4 regions of the Streptomyces sp. NBC_00459 genome follow, and region 3 is predicted to be linked to each of the others. Evidence: riboswitches for the same ligand, from Rfam matches in the RefSeq annotation. Region 3 holds a riboswitch; each other region holds the start of a gene.

Region 1 (5,027 bases), 260 kb from region 3:
GCCGCACGCGAGGTGGGGGCCTCGGCCGCTCCGGAAGCGCTGGACGCGCCGGTGGCTCCGGATGCTCCCAGCGCCCCCAGGCCGTCCCGTGCACTCCCCGACGACCGTGAGGCATGCCCACCGCCCCAGCCTCCGCCGCCGCTGCCGCCCTCCGTCGCGAGCCGGGCGCGTTCCTCGGTGTTGAGGCGGGACAGCAGCTGGCGGGCTTCGTCCAGCTTGCCCGTCACGGTCTTCTTGTGGCGGTTCAGCTCGGCCTGGCGAGCCTTGAGGGAGGCCAGTTCGACGTGGGCGGCCCCCCGCAGCTGCTCGATCTCCCGCAGCTGCTCGCGTACACGGGCCACGTCCGACGCCTGTCTGCTGCCGGCCCGTTCGGCGAACGCGGCGCCGTCCAGATAGCCGTCGGGGTCCTCGGAGAGGGCGAGTTGCAGCGCGGGGTCGAGCCCGCCGGAGCGGTACTGAGCCGCGGCCATCGAACCCAGCGACTCCCGCGCAGAGTTGAGCCGTTCCTCCTTGCGCGCAGCCTCGTCCCGCAGGGTGCCCAGCCGCTGCTCCGCCCGGTCGGCCTTCTCCTTCGAGCCGTTGTACTTCTCGGTGGCGACCTCCGCCTCCTCGTACAGCTTGTGCACCTTGGCCTCTACCTGCGCGGGAGTCAGCTGTGGCTCGGCGTACCCGATGCCGTCGAAGCCGGTCGCCGTCGCCGCGCCCGCGAGGGCGATCGTCGCGGCGGTGCGGGCCGTAGTGCCGTTGAGCGAGCGCTGTCGGGGCTTGCGGTGCGCTGCCACCGGGGCGTCACGTCCTTTCGTACGACCGCCGCTACGACTACCGCCGGACGGCTGCCTGGGAAGCGGACCCAGGAGGGCGGTTGCGCGTCCGGCGACGGCTCGCACAGGGGGAGCGGTCCGCCGCCGGACTTTCTCGGCGGTGGTGTCCGACTGCCGCCCCTGGCCCGGGCGGCGGTGGGGAGCCGGGCACCTGGTGGAGGACGCTAAACCTGAGTGGGGCGTGGGGGTAACGCCATGTACGGAACTGGCGTGAGCCGACCGCCGGGTGACCGCATGCGACCGTGATCCGGTTCCGGCGCCGCCGACTTCACGCAGACGGCTGATCAATGAGGGGGTTCACGGGGCACGTGGGGGTGACACGGTGCTATGGGGTGCATATATGCGAGGTCTCGCGCTGCCACGCACATGCCTTGCGGACGCCGTACGCCCGGCCCGGTGTCGTACGGCGCGGGCGCCGCTGACTAGGCTCCGGGCTCATGGGCGTACTCATCCATCTCTTCGTCGGACTGCACATCATCGGCATCGCCTCGCTCCTGGGCGGGTTTCTCACCCAGCTGAAGGCCATGGGGCAGGGCACGGCCCGCTTCGTGCCCGCGATGCTGCACGGCGCGTTCACCATGCTGGTCACCGGTGTCGCCCTGGTGGGCCTCAACCAGGCCGACGACCAGCCGGTCGACAACATCAAGATCGGCGTGAAGCTGGCCCTGCTGATCGTGATCCTCGGTCTCGTCTATGTGAAGCGGGACGACGAGACCGTGGACAAGCGGCTGTTCGGCCTGGTGGGTCTGTTCACCACGGCGAACATCTTCATCGCCGTGCTCTGGACCTGACCTCCGGCCCGCAGTGCGTCAGGCCGGGCGCACCACACTGTGGATCGTCGACTCGCCGTCGTAGAAGATCGATTCCTCACGGACGTACGCACCCGGCTTGGGGGCGTGGATCATCATGCCGTTGCCGATGTACAGGCCGACGTGGCTGATGTCGTCGTAGAAGAAGACCAGGTCACCGGGTTGGATGTCGGAGAGGGAGACCGTCGTGCCGGCGTTCACCTGGTCGTAGGTGGTGCGCGGGAGGGTGACTCCGGCGGCCCGCCACGCGGCCTGGGTGAGGCTTGAGCAGTCGTACGAGTCCGGGCCGGTCGCGCCCCAGACGTAGGGCTTGCCGACCTGTGCACGTGCGAAGGCGAGGGTCTTCTCGGCCTTGGTGGCGTACGAGGAGTCGGGGGCCGTTGCCGTCGACGTGTCCGGGGTGGTGCCGCCCGTCGACTGCTGCGCCGCCGCCGCTTCCTGCCGGCGCTGCTGCTCCGCCGCCTGTTGCTGCTGGGCGAGTTCCTGCGCCTGGCGGCGGGCCTGCGCCTGCTTCGCCCGTTCGATCGCCGCGAGTCGTAGCTTCTCCTCGGCGGTGAGGCGGGAGAGCAGCCGGCGGGCCTGCGCGAGCTTCGTCTGGACGGCGGTCTTGGTCGTCTGCAGCTCGTCCTGGGACTCCGTGAGCGATTCGAGGCTCGCGGTGGCCTCCTGGCGCTTCTGCGTGGCCTCGGCCTGCTGCGTGATGTAGTCGTCGACAGCGTCCTTCTGGCGGGCGGTCAGGCGTTCCATCAGCTGGTTCTGGTCGAAGTAGTCCTGCGGGTCGTCCGCGAGCAGGAACGTCGCCGTCGTGTCGGGCGCGGCGGATCCGGTGCGGTACTGGGCCGCGGCGAAGGAACCCAGCTCCGCGCGCGCGTCGTTGAGCTTCTGGGTGCGCTGGGCCACGTCGTCCATCAGGGCGTCGGCGCGGGCCTGCTGCTTGGCGGCCTTCTCCTTGGCGGCGTTGTACACGTCGGCGGCCGACTCGGCCTTGTGGTAGAGGTCGTCGACCTCCGCCTCGACCTCCTCCATGCTCGGCCGGTCGTCGGCCGAGGGCGTGGTGGGCTCCGCGGGCGCGGCGTCGGCGGTCTGGGTCAGCAGGGCTACGGAAGCGGTCAGGGCCGCCGTGGCGAAGGCGGGGGTCCGTATGCCTGCTACGCGCGTTCCCGTAGGACGCGACTTGCGGTGCGACGACGCCAAGGGAGGCGACTCCTTCCACGTTCCGCCTACCGGGTTAGCTGTCGGGTTCGGGCGGGTGGTTCGGAAGGGTTGCCCTACGGTCCTTGCCCTGGACGGCAGTCGGACCGATTCACCCCAGGATTTCGGTGGGTCCCCGGCTCCTGCCGCGCAAGGGCGGCACGATCGGACTCGGCGGAGGCCGTGCGGCCCGGCGATGTTCGCCGGTGAGGGTCGAGCGGCCTTACGGCACGCTAACCAACAGGTGTGGCTCCTGTGAAGGTTGATGACCGCTATGCCCGATACGTATTTGTGACCTCAGTCCTAAACATGGCTCTGTGCAGTTAATCGGGAATGCTCTGTGGTGCTTGTTGGTGAATTGCTGATTGCATCCCGTTTTGGCTCCGCCGACCGTGAGATCTGGTCGTCCGGTTCGGAAAGCAGGGGGATGTTTTCGGGGTGGCGGCGGGTTGTCAGTGGGGGCGCCTAGACTCGGAGAGCGATGAGCAGCCTCTTTGACGACAGCTTCCTGGCGGACCTCCAGGGCCCTCGGGCCCGCGAGGAGGAACCCCCGCCGCCGCCCGAGGACGAGCATGTGCCGGAGTCCGTTCCGGACGACCTGTTCGGCGGGAATTTCGACGCGCCGCCGGACCGGGACGCGTACTACCGCGACGGCGCCCCACGCCCGGTGGTGGACCCGGCCGCGCTCCTGGAAGGGCTGAACGAGAACCAGCGCGCGGCCGTCGTGCACGCCGACACCCCTCTGCTCATCGTGGCGGGCGCCGGCTCCGGCAAGACACGTGTGCTCACGCACCGCATCGCGTACCTGCTCGGCGAGCGGGGCGTCCACCCCGGCCAGATCCTCGCGATCACCTTCACCAACAAGGCCGCCGGGGAGATGAAGGAGCGCGTGGAGCACCTCGTCGGTCCGCGCGCGAACGCGATGTGGGTGATGACGTTCCACAGCGCGTGCGTGCGGATCCTGCGGCGGGAGAGCAAGAGACTCGGCTTCACCTCCTCCTTCTCCATCTACGACGCGGCCGACAGCAAGCGGCTGATGGCGCTCGTCTGCCGTGATCTGGACGTGGACCCCAAGCGCTTCCCGCCCAAGTCCTTCAGCGCGAAGATCTCCAACCTGAAGAACGAGCTGATCGACGAGGAGGACTTCGCCGCCCAGGCGAGCGACGGTTTCGAGAAGACCCTCGCCCAGGCGTACGCGATGTACCAGTCGCGGCTGCGTGAGGCCAACGCGCTCGACTTCGACGACCTGATCATGACGACGGTCAACCTGCTGCGCGCCTTCCCGGATGTCGCCGAGCACTACCGCCGCCGCTTCCGGCACGTCCTCGTCGACGAGTACCAGGACACCAACCACGCCCAGTACGCGCTCGTACGGGAGCTCGTCGGCACCACCGAACACACGGGCGACGACGCTGACGTACCGCCCAGCGAGTACGACCTGCCTCCCGCCGAGCTGTGCGTGGTGGGTGACGCCGACCAGTCGATCTACGCCTTCCGGGGCGCGACGATCCGCAACATCCTCCAGTTCGAGGAGGACTACGCGGACGCGACGACGATCCTGCTCGAACAGAACTACCGCTCCACGCAGACGATCCTGAGCGCCGCCAACGCGGTCATCGAGCGCAACGAGTCCCGTCGTCCCAAGAACCTGTGGACCAACGCGGGCGCGGGTGCGCAGATCACCGGCTACGTCGCCGACACGGAGCACGACGAGGCACAGTTCGTCGCCGAGGAGATAGACCGGCTGACGGACGCGGGCGACGCGAAGGCGGGCGACGTCGCCGTCTTCTACCGGACGAACGCCCAGTCCCGTGTCTTCGAGGAGATCTTCATCCGCGTCGGCCTGCCCTACAAGGTCGTCGGCGGCGTCCGATTCTACGAGCGCAAGGAGGTCCGGGACGTCCTGGCCTATCTGCGCGTACTCGCCAACCCGGAGGACTCGGTGCCGCTGCGCCGCATCCTCAACGTCCCCAAGCGCGGCATCGGCGACCGCGCGGAGGCGATGATCGACGCGCTGTCCCAGCGCGAGAAGATCAGCTTCCCGCAGGCGCTGAAGCGCGTGGACGAGGCGTACGGAATGGCCTCGCGGTCGACCAACGCCGTCAAGCGGTTCAACACGCTGATGGAGGACCTGAGGACGATCGTGGATTCGGGCGCGAGCCCGGCGACGGTCCTGGAAGCGGTCCTCGAACGCACGGGCTACCTG
Region 2 (5,027 bases), 1.5 Mb from region 3:
CGAAGTCGTGGTGGGTGAAGCGGTGGACGTCCTTTGCGGACAGGCGCGGATAGGGCGCGAAGAAGCGGTAGTACTTCGACTCGTCCGACACCTGCTCGTAGAAGCTGACCAGCCGGTCGGCGTCGTCCGCCGTGATGGGCCGGACACGGGCGGTGCCGCCGTCGCGCAGCACGACGTCCGCCTCCCAGTGGGCGGGGTACTCGTGCCGGTCCGCCGAGTTCTGCATGCGCCCCAGAGTACGGCTCGCGTCCGACAACGTCGCGAGGCAGTCTGTGGGGGACCGAAGTCGGGCCCAGGCCGGGGTTCGAACGCGGTTCCGGGACGGGTTTGGGCCCGCCTCCCGGCACGCTTCACGCTATGGAACAATGGTCTAGACAACCCTGAGACAGTGAAGGGCAGCATCACATGGCTGAGCGCCGCGTCAACGTCGGCTGGGCGGAGGGCCTCCACGCCCGCCCCGCCTCCATCTTCGTCCGTGCGGCCACGGCCGCCGGCGTCCCCATGACGATCGCCAAGGCCGACGGCAATCCCGTCAACGCGGCCTCCATGCTGGCGGTCCTCGGCCTGGGCGCCCAGGGCGGCGAGGAGATCGTCCTCGCCTCCGAGGCGGAGGGCGCCGAAGCCGCGCTCGACCGCCTGGCGAAGCTGGTGGCCGAGGGGCTCGAGGAACTTCCCGAGACCGTCTGAGGAAGCCTGAAGGGTCCTCGATCGACGGTGGCGGCAGATGCCACCGCAAAAGCATCATCCGCACACGACGAAGGGCCCGCCCGAATATCGGGCGGGCCCTTCGTAATTCCCGATCGCAGGCAGCAGAAATAATCCCCCGCGAATTCAACCCTCTTTGTATACGGCGCCCGTGTTAATGACGCAGGCCCGTCATGTTTACGGGATGTTGCGAAGTCCTCACACGATCCGGCCGCTCCCCGGCGCCCGGAAATCGAAGTCGGTGCACGACGGTCGCCCGCTCGGTGTGCAGCGCCGTGATCGCCCGCGCCCGCTCACCGTCACCGCGCGCCACCGCGTCCACGATCGCCCCGTGCTCCGCCCAGGAGTCGACGGGACTGGCCGGCGCCTCCACCGCGTACATCCAGGCGATCTTGTGCCGGAGCTGGGTGAGCGTCGAGGTCAGGGCGTGGCTTCCGGAAGCCTGGGCGAGCGTCTCGTGGAACCAGCCCCCCAGGGAGCGCAGATCCTCGCTGTTCCCCCGCCTGGCCCGCTCCTGCCCCAGCCGGACCAGGCCGCGCAGCACCTTGAGGTGGGCCTCGGTGCGCCGCTGGGCGGCCCGGGAGGCGCCCAGCGGCTCCAGGAGCATGCGCATCTCCAGCAGGTCGGAGGCCTCCTGCTCGGTGGGCTCGGCCACGCACGCGCCCGCGTGCCGCCGGGTCACCACGAAGCCCTCGGCCTCCAGCGTGCGCAGGGCCTCGCGGACGGGGACGCGCGAGACGCCGTACCGGCGCGCGAGCAGTTCCTCGGTGAGCCGGCTGCCGCGCTCGTAGACACCGGCGACGATGTCGTCCCGGATCGCCGTGCATACCGAGTGCGCCGGAATACGCATGTCCGACCTCCGCTTTAATCCCCGTGAAACGTCGACGATTGACGTGTGTTGAGTGACTCTATTGCAGAGAACCGGAATTTCCGACGGCAGGCCGGAATCGATGGATATTTTTTGGACACACACCCCTGTGAAACGCCGAAAGCCCCGGCTCGGTGAGCCGGGGCCACGACAAGTGGTGCGCGGGGTCGTCAGACGTTCACGCCGTGCGAGCGGAGGTAGGCGACAGGGTTGATGTCCGAGCCGTACTCCGGGGTCGTGCGTGCCTCGAAGTGGAGATGCGCACCGGTGACGTTGCCGGTGGCTCCGGAGAGGCCTATCTGCTGACCCGGGGTGACCGTCTGACCGACGGAGACGTTGATGGACGACAGATGACCGTACTGAGTGTACGTACCATCAATCATCTTGATCACGATGTTGTTGCCGTAGGACCCGCCCCAACCGGCCTCGACGACGGTGCCGGAGCCAACCGCTTGGACGGTGGTGCCGGACGCCGCATGGAAGTCGACGCCGGTGTGGCTGCCGGAGGACCAGATGGCGCCGCCGGTCTTGTAGCCCGTGGAGATGTACGAGCCGGCGATCGGGGCGACATAGCTGGTGAGGCGCTTGCGCTCGGCCTCGCGAGCGGCGCGGGCCTTCGCCTCGCGTGCCTCCTTGACCCGCTCCTCCGCCTCCTTGCGCGCGGCGGCCTCGGCCCGCTTCTCGGCGGCGGCCTTCTCGGCGGCCTGTTCCTGGGCGGCGGCCTGCGCGTCGATCTGTTCGGCGAGCGACTCGCCGATGGAGATCACCGGGGTGAGGCCGGTCTGCTCGACGGTGGACTCCGCGGCGAGCGCCGGAGCGGCGAGGGAGCCGACGACGCCGGTGGTCGCGAGGGCGGCCACGCCGGCTGCTCGGACGGTCGTACGGGTGACAAGGCTGGGGCGGCTGGGACGACGGTGCTTCCCGGTGGCGCGGGTGAACGCCATGTAGTTGTGGGTCCTTTCCTTCCTTCTCGCCTACCGGGTTAGCTGACGGGTTCGGAGCAGGAAGGTCTCCTACGGACACCCTCGCGGCACGCGCGGGCATCCGATTCACCCCAGGGACTGCACATGGTGGGTCCCCGGCTCCCCTGGCTCGCGCCGTACGGGGACTCGGCGATGACTGTCCGGTGCCGCGGCTGCGGCTCGGTGCATGACGGACAGCCGGACAGACGCTAAACGGGACATCTTTCAATCAACAAACCGATCACGGGTTTTGTAGCGCATGCCACAGTGCAGACGGTCCACCTCTCCATCAATACGGACAACTTGCGCATCAAAATGGACAAAGGGGCCCCGGTGACGCTTTCGGCACCGGGGCCCCTTTCGTGTACGCCGTGCCGCTACTCGGCGGGGACGACGGTCACTTCGCCGATACCGAGGGCCCGGACAGGCTCCTCGATCGTCGCCGCGTCGCCGACGAGGACCGTCACCAGGCGGTCCACCGGGAAGGCGTTCACGGCCGCCGCGGTGGCCTCCACGGTGCCGGTCGCGGCGAGCTGCCGGTACAGCGTCGCCTGGTAGTCGTCGGGCAGGTGCTGCTCGACCTGGTCGGCCAGTGTGCTCGCCACGGCCGCCGCGGTCTCGTACTTGAGCGGGGCGACGCCGACCAGGTTCTGCACCGCGACATCGCGCTCGGCGTCGGTGAGCCCTTCCGCCGCGAGGGTGCGGAGCACCTTCCAGAGGTCCTCGAGAGCGGGACCGGTGTTGGGAGTGTCGAAGGAGCCGCTGATGGCGAGCAGCGCGGCACCGGTACCGTCCGGAGCCGAGCGCAGGACCTGGCCGAACGCCCGCACACCGTAGGTGTAGCCCTTCTCCTCGCGCAGGACACGGTCCAGGCGGGAGGTGAGGGTGCCGCCGAGGCAGTACGTGCCGAGGACCTGGGCGGCCCAGACGCGGTCGTGCCGGTCGGCGCCGATGCGGCCGATGAGCAGTTGGGTCTGCACGGCGCCGGGGCGGTCCACGATGACGACCCGGCCGGTGTCGTCGGCGGTCACCGGCGGCACGGGCCGCGGCTCGGCCGACGAGCCCGTCCAGGCCCCCAGGGTGTCACCGAGCAGCGCGTCCAGGTCGACGCCGGTGAGGTCGCCGACGACCACGGCGGTGGCCGTGGCGGGCCGGACGTGCCTCTCGTAGAAGGCGCGTACGGCGGCCGCGTCGATCTTCGCGACCGTCTCCTCGGTGCCCTGGCGCGGACGGGACATGCGCGAGGCCGCCGGGAACAGCTCCTTGTACAGCTGCTTGGCGGAGCGACGGGCCGGGTTGGCCGTCTCGTGCGGGATCTCGTCGAGCCGGTTGCGCACCAGCCGTTCGATCTCGCTGTCCGAGAACGCGGGCGCCCTGAGGGCGTCGGCCAGCAGACCGAGCGCCTTGGGGAGCCGCGACACGGGCACTTCGAGGCTGAGGCGCACGCACGGGTGGTCGGCGTGCGCGTCGAGGGTGGCGCCGCAGCGCTCCAGCTCGGCGGCGAACTCCTCGGCGGAGTGCTTGTCGGTGCCTTCGGAGAAGGCCCGGGCCATGATCGTGGCCACTCCGTCGAGACCGGCCGGCTCGGCTTCCAGGGGGGCGTCGACGAGTACCTCGACGGCGACGACCTGCTGGCCGGGGCGGTGGCAGCGCAGGACGGTCAGACCGTTGCCGAGCGTGCCCCGGCCGGGGGCCGGGAAGGCCCAGGGCCTGGCCTCGCCCGCCTGGGGCTGGGGGTGGAACTCCATCGTGGCGAGCTCGGTCACTTGGCCGCCTCCTCGTCGGTGTCGGTGGCTTCGATCGTGGCCTCGGCCTCGGGGTCCTGCGGCGGATCAGCGTCCTCGGCGGTCTCTCCGGAGACCGGCTCGTAGACGAGCACCGCGCGGTTGTCGGGGCGCAGCCGGTCCTTGGCGGCCTGCTGGACCTCCTCGGCCGTCACGTCGAGCACGCGCTGCACGGCGGTCAGGGCGAGCTGCGGGTCGCCGAACAGCACCGCGAAACGGCACAGTTCGTCGGCGCGGCCCGCGACCGTACCGAGCCGGTCCAGCCACTCGCGCTCCAACTGGGCCTGGGCGCGCTCCATTTCCTCGGCCGTGGGGCCCTCCGCGGCGAACCGGGCGAGCTCCTCGTCGACGGCGGCCTCGATGACCGGCACCTCGACGTCCGCGGAGGTCTTCACGTCCAGCCATCCCAGGGAGGGCGCTCCGGCCAGCCGCAGCAGGCCGAAGCCGGCCGCCACCGCCGTACGGTCCCGCCGTACGAGCCGGTTGTAGAGACGGGAGGACTCACCGCCGCCGAGGACGGTGAGCGCCAGGTCGGCCGCGTCGCACGCGCGCGTGCCGTCCTCCGGGAGCCGGTAGGCGGCCATCAACGCGCGCGCGGGGACCTCCTCCACGACGACCTCGCGCAGTTCCTCGCCGATGACGTCGGGGAGGGCGCCTGAGCGCGGCGCGGGCTTGCCGTCGTGCCCGGCGATGGATCCGAAGTACTTC
Region 3 (5,027 bases):
TCCTCGATGCCACGGGCGAGGCGCTCCGGGTTGGTGACGAAGAGGTCGTCGCCGACGATCTGGACCTTGTCGCCCAGCTTGTCGGTGATGGTCTTCCAGCCGGCCCAGTCGTCCTCGTACAGCGGGTCCTCGATGGAGATGAGCGGGTACGCGGAGACGAGCTCCTCGTAGTACTCGGTCATCTCGGCGGCCGTGCGGGACTTGCCCTCGAACTCGTACTTGCCGTCCTTGTAGAACTCGGACGCGGCGACGTCGAGCGCGAGCCCGATCTGCTCACCGGGGACGTAACCGGCCTGCTTGATGGCCTCGATGATGAGGTCGAGGGCGGCGCGGTTGGACTCCAGGTTCGGGGCGAAGCCGCCCTCGTCGCCGAGACCGGTGGACAGGCCCTTGGTCTTCAGCACCTTCTTGAGGGTGTGGTAGATCTCCGCGCCCCAGCGCAGCGCCTCGGAGAAGGACTCCGCGCCGATCGGGGCGATCATGAACTCCTGGATGTCGACGTTGGAGTCCGCGTGGGAGCCACCGTTGAGGATGTTCATCATCGGAACGGGCAGCAGGTGCGCGTTCGGGCCGCCGAGGTAGCGGAAGAGGGGCAGGTCGCTGGCCTCGGAGGCGGCGTGGGCGACGGCGAGGGAGACGCCGAGGATGGCGTTGGCGCCGAGGGAGCCCTTGTTGTCGGTGGCGTCCAGGTCGAACATGGCCTGGTCGATCAGGCGCTGCTCGGTGGCGTCGTAGCCGACGAGCTCCGGGCCGATCTGCTCGATGACGGCGAGGACGGCCTTCTCGACACCCTTGCCGAGGTAGCGGTTGGGGTCACCGTCGCGCAGTTCGATGGCCTCGAAGGCTCCGGTGGAGGCGCCGGACGGGACGGCGGCACGACCGGTGCTGCCGTCATCGAGGCCGACCTCGACCTCGACGGTGGGGTTGCCTCGCGAGTCGAGGATTTCCCGGGCTACGACGACGTCGATGGACGGCACGAGCATCTCCTTCATGGGATGTGACGCGGGTACGCGGGGCTGCTGGGCCTCGCGGGTACGGGGCCGCGGCGGCTCCGCGATGATGAGCCTAACCGGCTCCGGGGGATCGGCCAGCCGTCCGACCACCCCATGGACGGAACATGAACGGAACCCAGGGTAAACATTGTTCCCCCAGGGAACAAAAAGCCCCGCTCCGGTGCGTACGGGGGAAGACGCACCGAAGCGGGGAGCCCGTGGGGGACGGGGGTGGCCCTCGCGAGGCCTCCACTATGGAAGGCACGGATGTGAGGGCCCTGTGGTTCACCTACGAGCCGGCCGGGGTCTGGGGGAGGTTCCGGCCCGCCGGTGACCGGGGTCAGCCGCGGTACAGCCGCGTCAGCTGAGGTGCAGCTGCTGGCCCGGGAAGATGAAGTCGGCGTCGTCGATGATGTCCTTGTTCAGCTGGAAGAGCTTCTGCCAGCCGCCCTTGACGTCGTGCGCCTCGGCGATGGCGCTCAGGCTGTCGCCCTTGACGACCTTGTACTCGCCGTCGCCCTTCTTGACCTTCTTGCCGGTCGGGGTGGTGACGGTCTTCTTCGCGGCCGGCCGCTCCTGCGAACGGGAGGCCTGCTGGTTGTCGGTGGAGCGGGTGGAGGTCTCGCCGGAGCCGCTGGAGCTGCTGGAGTTGCCCGAGCTGCTGGAACCGCTGGACGAGCTGTCGCTGGAGCCGCCGCCGTAGGAGGCGTTGGACAGGCCCACACCGCAGACCGGCCAGGCACCCTTGCCCTGGCCCGCGAGGACCTTCTCGGCGATGGTGATCTGCTGGGACTTGGAGGCCTGGTCGGCGGTGGAGGCGTACGCCGAGCCGCCGTACGCGGCCCAGGTCGAGGCGGAGAACTGGAGGCCGCCGTAGTAGCCGTTGCCGGTGTTGATGGACCAGTTGCCGCCGGACTCGCACTGGGCGACCGTGTCCCACTCGGCGGAAGTGGCGGCAGAGGCGGAGCCGGCCGCCAGAAGCGGAGCGGCGACCGCGGCGCCGGTGACACCGGCGATGGCGACGACCCGGGTGGCCTTGGACGGACGGCGGTGCTTGCCCTTACCGGTAAACAGCATGCGTGATCCCCTCACCGACGCCTGCGAGGTGAGCTGTCGGGTTCGGGCCGGTTGAGTTGCCCGGCCGTACGTCCCTCTCGGGCGGCGTACGGCTTCACCCCAAGCCGCTCCGGACAACTGCCCGGTGCGGCACTTACCTTGGGTCCCCCGCTCCTGCCTACGGCGCTTGATAGCGACGACTGTTCCCGTACGGCCGTTGGCAGGATTCGGCGTTGCGACCGGCGGGGCCCACTGTGGCGGGCGATGACGACCGTAAACAGCTGATCCTCTGAAATACAAAGACGATCAGGGCTTCTGAGACCTTTGTCTCACCGCATTGATAAAGGACATTCAGCGCGAAACCAGGACGTGAACTCCGGTTAGTTTTGCCCGGGTTCGCTACCTACCGCAAGGGTCTGACCGGGAAGGATGAGGCCCGAGTCCGCGTCAAGGAAGGACTCGGTCCCGGCGGGATCCGCGGACTGCCCGCCGGCGAGGTCGAGGGAGTCGGTGACACCCCAGAGGACACCCCCGATGCCGCCGGCGTACGAGCCCTCGGCCTTGCCGCGGTGCCGGCCGGTACCGACGGAGGCCTCACCTTCGGTCGCATCGACCCCTTTTGCCGCACTCTGCCCGGAGTTGCCCCGCTCTCCACCTACTACGGAATCTGTGGGTGAACTGTCGCCCTCCTTCACGTCACCCGCACCGGGCGACGAGGAGGAAGGGGACGGCGAGGTGACCGACCCGGCGGGGTCGGTGGGGTCGGCAGAGCCCGTCGTCGCCCCGGCGGACGGCGTGGGGGACGGCGACGAGTCGGAGGCCCCGGGCGAGGCCGGGGAGCCGGTGGAGGGAGATGCCGAGGGCGTGGGCGACTCCGAAGCCGAGGAGGAGGAAGAGGAGTCCGACCCCGACCCCAGGCCCAGACCCAGACCCAAGCCCGAACCCGCGGTCGATTCCGAGGTGTCACCCTCGGCCACACCGGTGTCGACACCGGCCGATCCGGTGTCCTTGCCGAGCCCGGACAGCAGCGCACAGGCCTCCCAGGCCCCCGCGCCCTGGTCGGCGAGGATCTTCTCGCCGACGGCGATCTGCTGCGAGCGGCTGGCCTGGTCGGCGCTCGTGGCATACGCGAGGCCGCCGTACTTCTCCCAGTCCGCCTGGGTCAACTGGAGCCCGCCGTAGAACCCGTTGCCGGGGTCGGCACTCCAGGAACCGCCGCTCTCGCACTCCGCGACCCGGTCCCAGGTGGTACCGCTGGCCGCACTGGCCCCGGTCGCGCCGAGCAGCGGAATCGCGATGGCGGAGCCTGCCACGCCGGCCGAGACAAGCAGAGCCGGGGCCTGACGGGGGCGACGGTGACGACCGTTCCCGGAGAGCATGCGATTGCCTTTCACGAGACAGCGAGGAGCGGTGCGACAGATGATGCAAGGCATCGCACTGGTGCACGAACGTATCGACAGGCGATCACTTGTCACAAGTTAATGCCGCACAGATCACGTGAAGATCACATTGTTGAGGGAGTGTCACCTTCTCGCGAACTCCTACGACCCCTCCGGCGCCGCGCGCCCGGTTCCGCGAACCGGCGTGAACTCGACGGGCAGGGTACGCAGTCCTCGCATGATGAGCCCACCCCGCCACCTCAACTCGGCCGGGTCCGCGCCGAGTTGCAGGTCAGGGAGACGCGTGAGGAGGGTGGCCAGCGCGCTGCGCCCCTCCAGTCGGGCGAGCGGGGCGCCGAGGCAGTAGTGGATGCCATGGCCGTATCCGAGGTGCTGGTTGTCCCGGCGGCCGAGATCGAGGGTGTCGGGGTCGGCGAACCGCGCCGGGTCCCGGTCGGCGGCGGCGAGGACGACCAGGACGGGGTCGCCGGCCCCGATGTCCTGTCCGCCGATGCTGAGCGGCCGGGTGGCGAAGCGCCAGGTGGCCAGCTCAACGGGGCCGTCGTAGCGGAGGAGTTCCTCGATGCCGGTTTCGAGGAGGGAGGAGTCCTCGACGGCGAGGGAGGCCTGGAGGCGGGCGCGCTGCTCGGGGTGGGTGAGCAGGGCGTAGACCCCATTGCCGATCAAGTTCACTGTGGTCTCAAAACCAGCGAACAGGAGGATGAAGGCCATGGCGGCGGCCTCGTTCTCGGTGAGGTGCTCGCCGTGGTCGGAGGCGCGGATGAGCCCGGAGATGAGGTCCTCGCCGGGTTCGGGGACGTCGGACAGCGCCTCGCGCTTGCGGTGGATCAGCTCGGCGAGATAGCCCCGCATCTTCTTGACGGACCGGGCGACCCCGCCCCGGGGCCCTCCTCCGTGCCGGATCATCATCCCGGCCCAGTCCCTGAAGTCGTCCTGGTCCTCACGGGGTACGCCCAGCAGATCGCAGATCGCGTAGATGGGCAGTGGGAAGGCGAAGTCGTGGATGAGATCGGCGGAGCCGTTCGCCGCGAACCGGTCGATGAGATCGTCGGTGAGTTCCTGCACCCGGGGCGCGAACTCGGCGACCCGTCGCGGAGTGAACGCCTTGGCGACGAGCCGCCGCAGCCTGGTGTGGTCCGGCGGATCGATGTTGAGCAGATGCGTCATCAACTCGGCCTTGCGCTCCCCGGGGATACCGGTCTTGCCCTTGGCGTGCGCGGGCTCGTCGTGATGCGCGGGGTTCTTGGAGAGCCGGGGGTCGGCGAGGGCCTGCTTGGCATCGACGTAACGGGTGACGAGCCAGGCCTCCACGCCGCTGGGCAACTTGGTCCGGTGCACGGGCGCGTGCTCACGGAGCCAGGCGTAGGCGGGGTAGGGATCCGTCGCGAACTCCCAGGTGAAGAGTTCGGGAGCGGGGGTCGGGGGCGTGGCGGGGGGCTGGTTGGTCACCCGGTGACGGTATCGGGAGGGCGGAGGCCCTCAGCGAGGCCCTGGTCGGCGCCGACGCGGCCGCACTCTCCGGCACACCTCCCCTCCCCCGCGCCCCCGACCACCACGCCTCAGCACAGGCCCCGGCCCC
Region 4 (5,027 bases), 2.5 Mb from region 3:
CGGTCGTCACCATGACCGTGCCGACCGCCGAGGTGAGGCCGATCACCGCTCGCTCGAAGCGCTCCGCCACCTCGTCCGGGTCGCTGCCGGGCCGGATGATGTCGTTGCCGCCCGCGCAGAAGGAGACGAGGTCCGGCGCCTGTTCCCTGGCGCGCGGAAGCTGCTCGGCCACGATGTGGTCGAGCAGCTTCCCGCGTACCGCGAGGTTCGTGTAGTCGAAGTCGCCCTCGGGACGCCGGTCCGCGAGCAGCACCGCGAACCGGTCGGCCCAGCCGACGAACGCCCCGTCCGGGCCGGGGTCGCCGACGCCCTCGGTGAAGCTGTCCCCCACCGCCACGTACGACCCGATCACTGCTCTGCTGTCATTCTTCGAATCGTCTGCCACATCGGCCCATGATTCACCTTCCGATGTGAGCTACGCGACCGTAGGAAGGGGTTGACTCGCGGTGAGATAGGCCACTCGTCAAGTGTTGGTCAACCCGGAATAACGGAACACCGCGAGACAGGCCGATGGCCGGATCCCGGGATCGGGGTCCGGCCATCGGTCCGTGTTCTGCGGAGCGTGCGCGCGTCAGCCGACGGCGACGCCCTTCGAGCGGAGGTACGCGACCGGGTCCACGTCGGAGCCGTAGTCCGGGGTGGTGCGGATCTCGAAGTGCAGGTGCGGTCCGGTCACGTTGCCGGTGGCACCGGAGAGGCCGATCTGCTGACCCTCCGTCACGCTCTGACCGGCCGATACGGAGAGCTGGGAGAGGTGGGCGTACTGGGCGTAGTAGCCGTCGGCGAGCTGGATGACGACCTGGTTGCCGTACGCACCGCCCCAACCGGCGGAGACGACGGTGCCGGCACCGACGGCCTTGAGGGAGGTGCCGGTCGGGACGACGAAGTCGACGCCCGTGTGGTAACCGCTGGACCACATGCTGCCCGACACGTGGTAGGCGGTACCGATGGTGGCACCGGCCACGGGGAGGGTGAAGCCGCTGGAGCTGCTGGTGTCGGCCGCCTCGGTCGTCGCCGAGGTCTCGGCCGTCGCGCTCTCGGCGACCGGCTCGGAGCTCTCCGTCTGCGTGGACTTCGAAGAGGACGACGACTTCGCGGAGGAGGACGAGGAAGGCGACGAGGTCGACGCGGCCTTCTTGCCGATCGTCAGCTTCAGACCGGGGTGGATAAGGCTCGGATCGGCGCCGATGGCGGTGCGGTTGTCCGAGTAGAGCTTCTGCCAGCCACCGCTGACGCTCTCCTGCTGGGCGATCTTCGAGAGGTAGTCGCCGGCCTGGACCGAGTAGGTCCTGACGCTCGCCTTCTTGGCGGCGGAGGGAGCGGACGCGGCGGCCTTTGCCGCCTTTTCCGACTTCGCGGAAACGGAATCGACGGCTACGGATTTGGCGGATTCCGAAAGCGAGGACACCGACTGGGTCGCGGACTCCGCCGTGGCCGCGTGGGCGCCGGTGGCTCCCAGCAACGGCAGGGCGAGAGCGGCTCCGCCGGTTCCGGCGACGGCTATCGAGCGGGTGAATCGCTGGGACTTCGGACGGCGGTGCTTACCCTTCGCGGGCATGGCGAATTCCTTCTCCGTCGCCTGCGGGGTGAGCTGTCGGGTGCGGACTGGAGATGTCCGGCCACGCCTGAACGTGACTTAACCCCGAGCCTGTTCCAGAGACCGGAACAGGCGTACTACCTGTGGGTCCCCCGCTCCTGCCGTTTTCGGGTGTTAGATGCGGGCTCCGGGCGGCGGCAGGATTGGGCGTCCGTCCGGATTGGTGGCGAACGTAAGCGACCAGGACGCACCGGAACAAGCCTCAAGTTCCCTGTGTACGGATTTCCTGTGATCCTCCCCAGAATCACCGGTCACTGTCCGTGAATTCCGGATCCTTCAACCCTTGGAACTCCCTTGAAACACACCGAAATTACGTGAACATGACGGCGACTCACGGTCACGAATATGACGCTGCTCACGCACTCGATTCACAGCAACCATCATTTCCCAGCGAGTTGGAATGAAGGCGCCATAACGGACAGAAGCATCAGATGCGACGTAGTCGGAAAACTGCCGCATCCAGGTCACCTTTGAGTCCGGTCCGGAGACCACGATGCAGGAGTACGGCACCTCGATGGATTTCGCCCGTTTCAGGGCATTCGTACGTCGCCGACGGGTCAAGTCCGCGCAACCGCAGCGCCGGTACCGGCTCGCCGTAGTGCTGCGCCTGGAGCCAGGCGAGGACGACGCTCTCGTCGCCGAGCACGTACTGCACCCCACTCAGCCCGCCGGCCGGCCGCCGCAGCCGGTAGAGGTCGCCACGCTGCACGACGGGCCGGATCTCCTTGTAGAGCCCCACCCACTCCCCGGCCTCGGCCAGCTCCTCCTCCGTCCACGTCGTGAGGTCACCGCCGACACCGAGCACCCCGGCCATCGCGCTCACGAAGCGGAACCGCAATGAGCTGACCCGGCCGTTGAGCTGGGTGTTCGGGCTGTCCGTGACCCAGGCGGCCATGACGCGCGCCGGATGGATCTGGCTGAAGCCCTCCTGGATGGCGAGGCGGTCCAGCGGGTCGGTGTTGTCGGAGGTCCACACCTGGTCCGTACGGGCGAGGACACCGAGGTCGATCCGGCCGCCGCCGCCCGAGCAGGACTCGAAGGCGACGTTCGGATGGGCCGCCCGCAGCCGGTCCAGCAGCGCGTACAGCCCGTGCACATGGTCGACCCAGAGCCGCTGCGGGTAGTCCTCGCCGGGCCAGCCCGCGTCCGTGAAGCAGCGGTTGAAGTCCCACTTCACGTAGTCGATCGGGGCACTGGAGAGCATCCCGTCGAGCTGCTCCCAGAGGTACTCGCGGACATCCTCACGCGCTAGGTTCAGCACGAGCTGATTGCGGAACTCCGTCCGCTTTCGGCCCGGCTGGAACTGCACCCAGTCGGGGTGCGCGCGGTACAGGTCACTGTCCGGGTTGACCATCTCCGGCTCGACCCAGATGCCGAACTGCATCCCCAGAGCGTGCACGTACTCGGCGAGCGGCTTCAGGCCCGCCGGGAAGCGGTCCGGGTTGGGCGTCCAGTCGCCGAGGCCGGCCCGGTCGCTGGTGCGGGCCCCGAACCAGCCGTCGTCCACGACGAACAGCTCGACACCGATCGCGGCGGCCCGCCGGGCCAGCGTCCCCTGCTGCTCCTCGGAGATGTCGAACTCCGTGGCCTCCCAGGAGTTGTAGAGCACGGGCCGGTCCCGGTCCGCGTCCGGGACGACGAACGCGCGCTGGTACGCGTGCCACGCCCGGCTCGCCCCACCGTGTCCGGCGTCGGTCCACAGCCCCGCGAAGACGGGCGTGACGAAGGACTCGCCCGCCGCCAGGCGCAGCAGGCCCGAGTCGTCGTATCCGGCGCCGCCGGTGATCTGTACGCGCGCGTCGGGCAGCTGGGCGACGGCGATCCGCCACGACCCGGACCAGCCGAGCGCACACGCGTACACCTCGCCGTGCTCCTCGGTCGCGTCGGTGTCGAGCGCCACCCAGGGCAGGTGCTGGTGCCCGGTGTGGCCGCGACGGCTGCCGATGACCTTCTCACCGTAGGTGAGGTCCGTCTTCACGAGCCGGGACTCGGCGGCCCAGCGACCATGGAGCTGGGAGAGACGCCAGCCGTCGCGCTCGGGGAGCGTCCAGGTGGCGGAGTCCGCGCGGAGCAGCTCCAGCGGGTCGGTCCCGTCGGATCCTTCATGGGCGAGGGTCACCCAGCGCTCCACCACGTCGTGGCGCATCCGGTAGTGGAGCGTGATCGCCAGCCCTCCGTCACGGAACCGCAGCCGCAGTTCGTCACCCTCGTCGCCGGCCTCGGTCTCGTACACCTCGAAGCGCCACTCGGTGCCCCGGCGCTCGTCGGTCCGCACGGACAGCGCGGGCCGGACGAAGCGGGGGCCGCCCTCGACCGGGTACTCCTCGTGACCGTCGAGCGGAGCCTCGAAGGGCCAGTAGTCCGGCAGTGGACGGACGGCGAGCGCCTCCGCGTCGGCGAGGGCGATCCGCGGGCCCCAGTGCAGATGCAGCAGTTCGTCGTCCTCGGTGAGATGGACGGCGTAACTGCTGGTGGGCCCCGAAAGGAGCCACGTACGACCGGTTCCGGCAATTTCCAGCATCATGTCCCCACAGATCCGAACAGGCACGCTCAAGCATCAACATCATCAGCGCCACGGCCCCGGACGGCAACGCCTGTGGAAAACTCCTTGGCCTGCTCACCCATGTCGTATCGTCGAAACGCGCCCGTCGACGAGCAGCGTCCGCGGGGCGGTGTGGGAGGGGAGCCCTCGTGACGCAGCAGGTCCCGTCGACCGAGCCCGAGCTGGGTGGCGTACGAAACTTCCGTGACGTGGGCGGACTGCCGACGGTGGACGGCCGACGCGTGGCGCACGGACGGCTGTTCCGCAGCGGCCATCTCGCCCACGCGACCGACGAGGACACGGCGTTTCTCGGCTCCCTCGGGCTGCACACGATCTTCGACTTCCGCAACGCGGCGGACATCGGGCTGGAAGGGCCGGACGTCGAGCTGCCGGGCGTGCGCAACGTGAACATCCCGCTGTCCGACCCGGCGGACGGCGCGGAGTTCTGGAAGATGGTCCGGGACGGCGATCTAGACGAACTGCGCAGCCTCCTGGCCGACGGCAAGGCTGAGCAGCGGATGATCAACTCCTACCGTGAGATCGTCAGGGACCGCACGGCCGAGCACTCCCGGATGCTCCACGCACTGGCGGAGGACAGCGTCCCGGCCCTGATGCACTGTGCGGCCGGCAAGGACCGCGCGGGCCTGTCCGTCGCGGTGACGCTGCTCGCCGTCGGGGTGGAGCGCGACGCCATCGTGGCCGACTACATGGAGTCGAACGCGCAGCACCGCCGCTACCGGGTGCGCCGCAACGGCTCCGCGGCCAAGGCGTACAGCCCCGAGGTCCTGGAGCTGCTCAACCCGCTCTTCGGCACCCGCCCCGAGTATCTGACGGCGGCCATGGAGATGGTCGAGGAGACCTGGGGCGGCGTCGACGGCTATCTGGAGC

Evidence for each region. Region 3 has a riboswitch for cyclic di-AMP ahead of OHN74_RS26075 (transglycosylase family protein). Riboswitches for the same ligand answer to the same signal wherever they lie in the genome.
Region 1: it holds a riboswitch for cyclic di-AMP, as region 3 does, so the genes downstream of both, OHN74_RS27140 (C40 family peptidase) here and OHN74_RS26075 (transglycosylase family protein) in region 3, are expected to answer to the same signal.
Region 2: it holds a riboswitch for cyclic di-AMP, as region 3 does, so the genes downstream of both, OHN74_RS32605 (M23 family metallopeptidase) here and OHN74_RS26075 (transglycosylase family protein) in region 3, are expected to answer to the same signal.
Region 4: it holds a riboswitch for cyclic di-AMP, as region 3 does, so the genes downstream of both, OHN74_RS36995 (LysM peptidoglycan-binding domain-containing M23 family metallopeptidase) here and OHN74_RS26075 (transglycosylase family protein) in region 3, are expected to answer to the same signal.

The regions. Positions count from the first base shown of each region.
Region 1 is NZ_CP107903.1:6,132,534-6,137,560, forward strand. Features, by position in the region: gene OHN74_RS27130 (C40 family peptidase) at 1-782, opposite strand, end outside; gene OHN74_RS27135 (hypothetical protein) at 1,259-1,612, shown strand; gene OHN74_RS27140 (C40 family peptidase) at 1,631-2,824, opposite strand; cyclic di-AMP (ydaO/yuaA leader) riboswitch at 2,833-3,008, opposite strand; gene pcrA (DNA helicase PcrA) at 3,303-5,027, shown strand, end outside.
Region 2 is NZ_CP107903.1:7,365,580-7,370,606, reverse strand. Features, by position in the region: gene OHN74_RS32620 (bifunctional acetate--CoA ligase family protein/GNAT family N-acetyltransferase) at 1-226, opposite strand, end outside; gene OHN74_RS32615 (HPr family phosphocarrier protein) at 406-687, shown strand; gene OHN74_RS32610 (GntR family transcriptional regulator) at 860-1,555, opposite strand; gene OHN74_RS32605 (M23 family metallopeptidase) at 1,744-2,517, opposite strand; cyclic di-AMP (ydaO/yuaA leader) riboswitch at 2,531-2,698, opposite strand; gene OHN74_RS32600 (M16 family metallopeptidase) at 2,913-4,301, opposite strand; gene OHN74_RS32595 (M16 family metallopeptidase) at 4,298-5,027, opposite strand, start outside.
Region 3 is NZ_CP107903.1:5,877,248-5,882,274, reverse strand. Features, by position in the region: gene eno (phosphopyruvate hydratase) at 1-983, opposite strand, end outside; gene OHN74_RS26075 (transglycosylase family protein) at 1,353-2,069, opposite strand; cyclic di-AMP (ydaO/yuaA leader) riboswitch at 2,073-2,244, opposite strand; gene OHN74_RS26070 (transglycosylase family protein) at 2,429-3,361, opposite strand; gene OHN74_RS26065 (cytochrome P450 family protein) at 3,590-4,897, opposite strand.
Region 4 is NZ_CP107903.1:8,390,358-8,395,384, reverse strand. Features, by position in the region: gene OHN74_RS37000 (SGNH/GDSL hydrolase family protein) at 1-352, opposite strand, end outside; gene OHN74_RS36995 (LysM peptidoglycan-binding domain-containing M23 family metallopeptidase) at 572-1,558, opposite strand; cyclic di-AMP (ydaO/yuaA leader) riboswitch at 1,562-1,721, opposite strand; gene OHN74_RS36990 (alpha-galactosidase) at 2,025-4,118, opposite strand; gene OHN74_RS36985 (tyrosine-protein phosphatase) at 4,289-5,027, shown strand, end outside.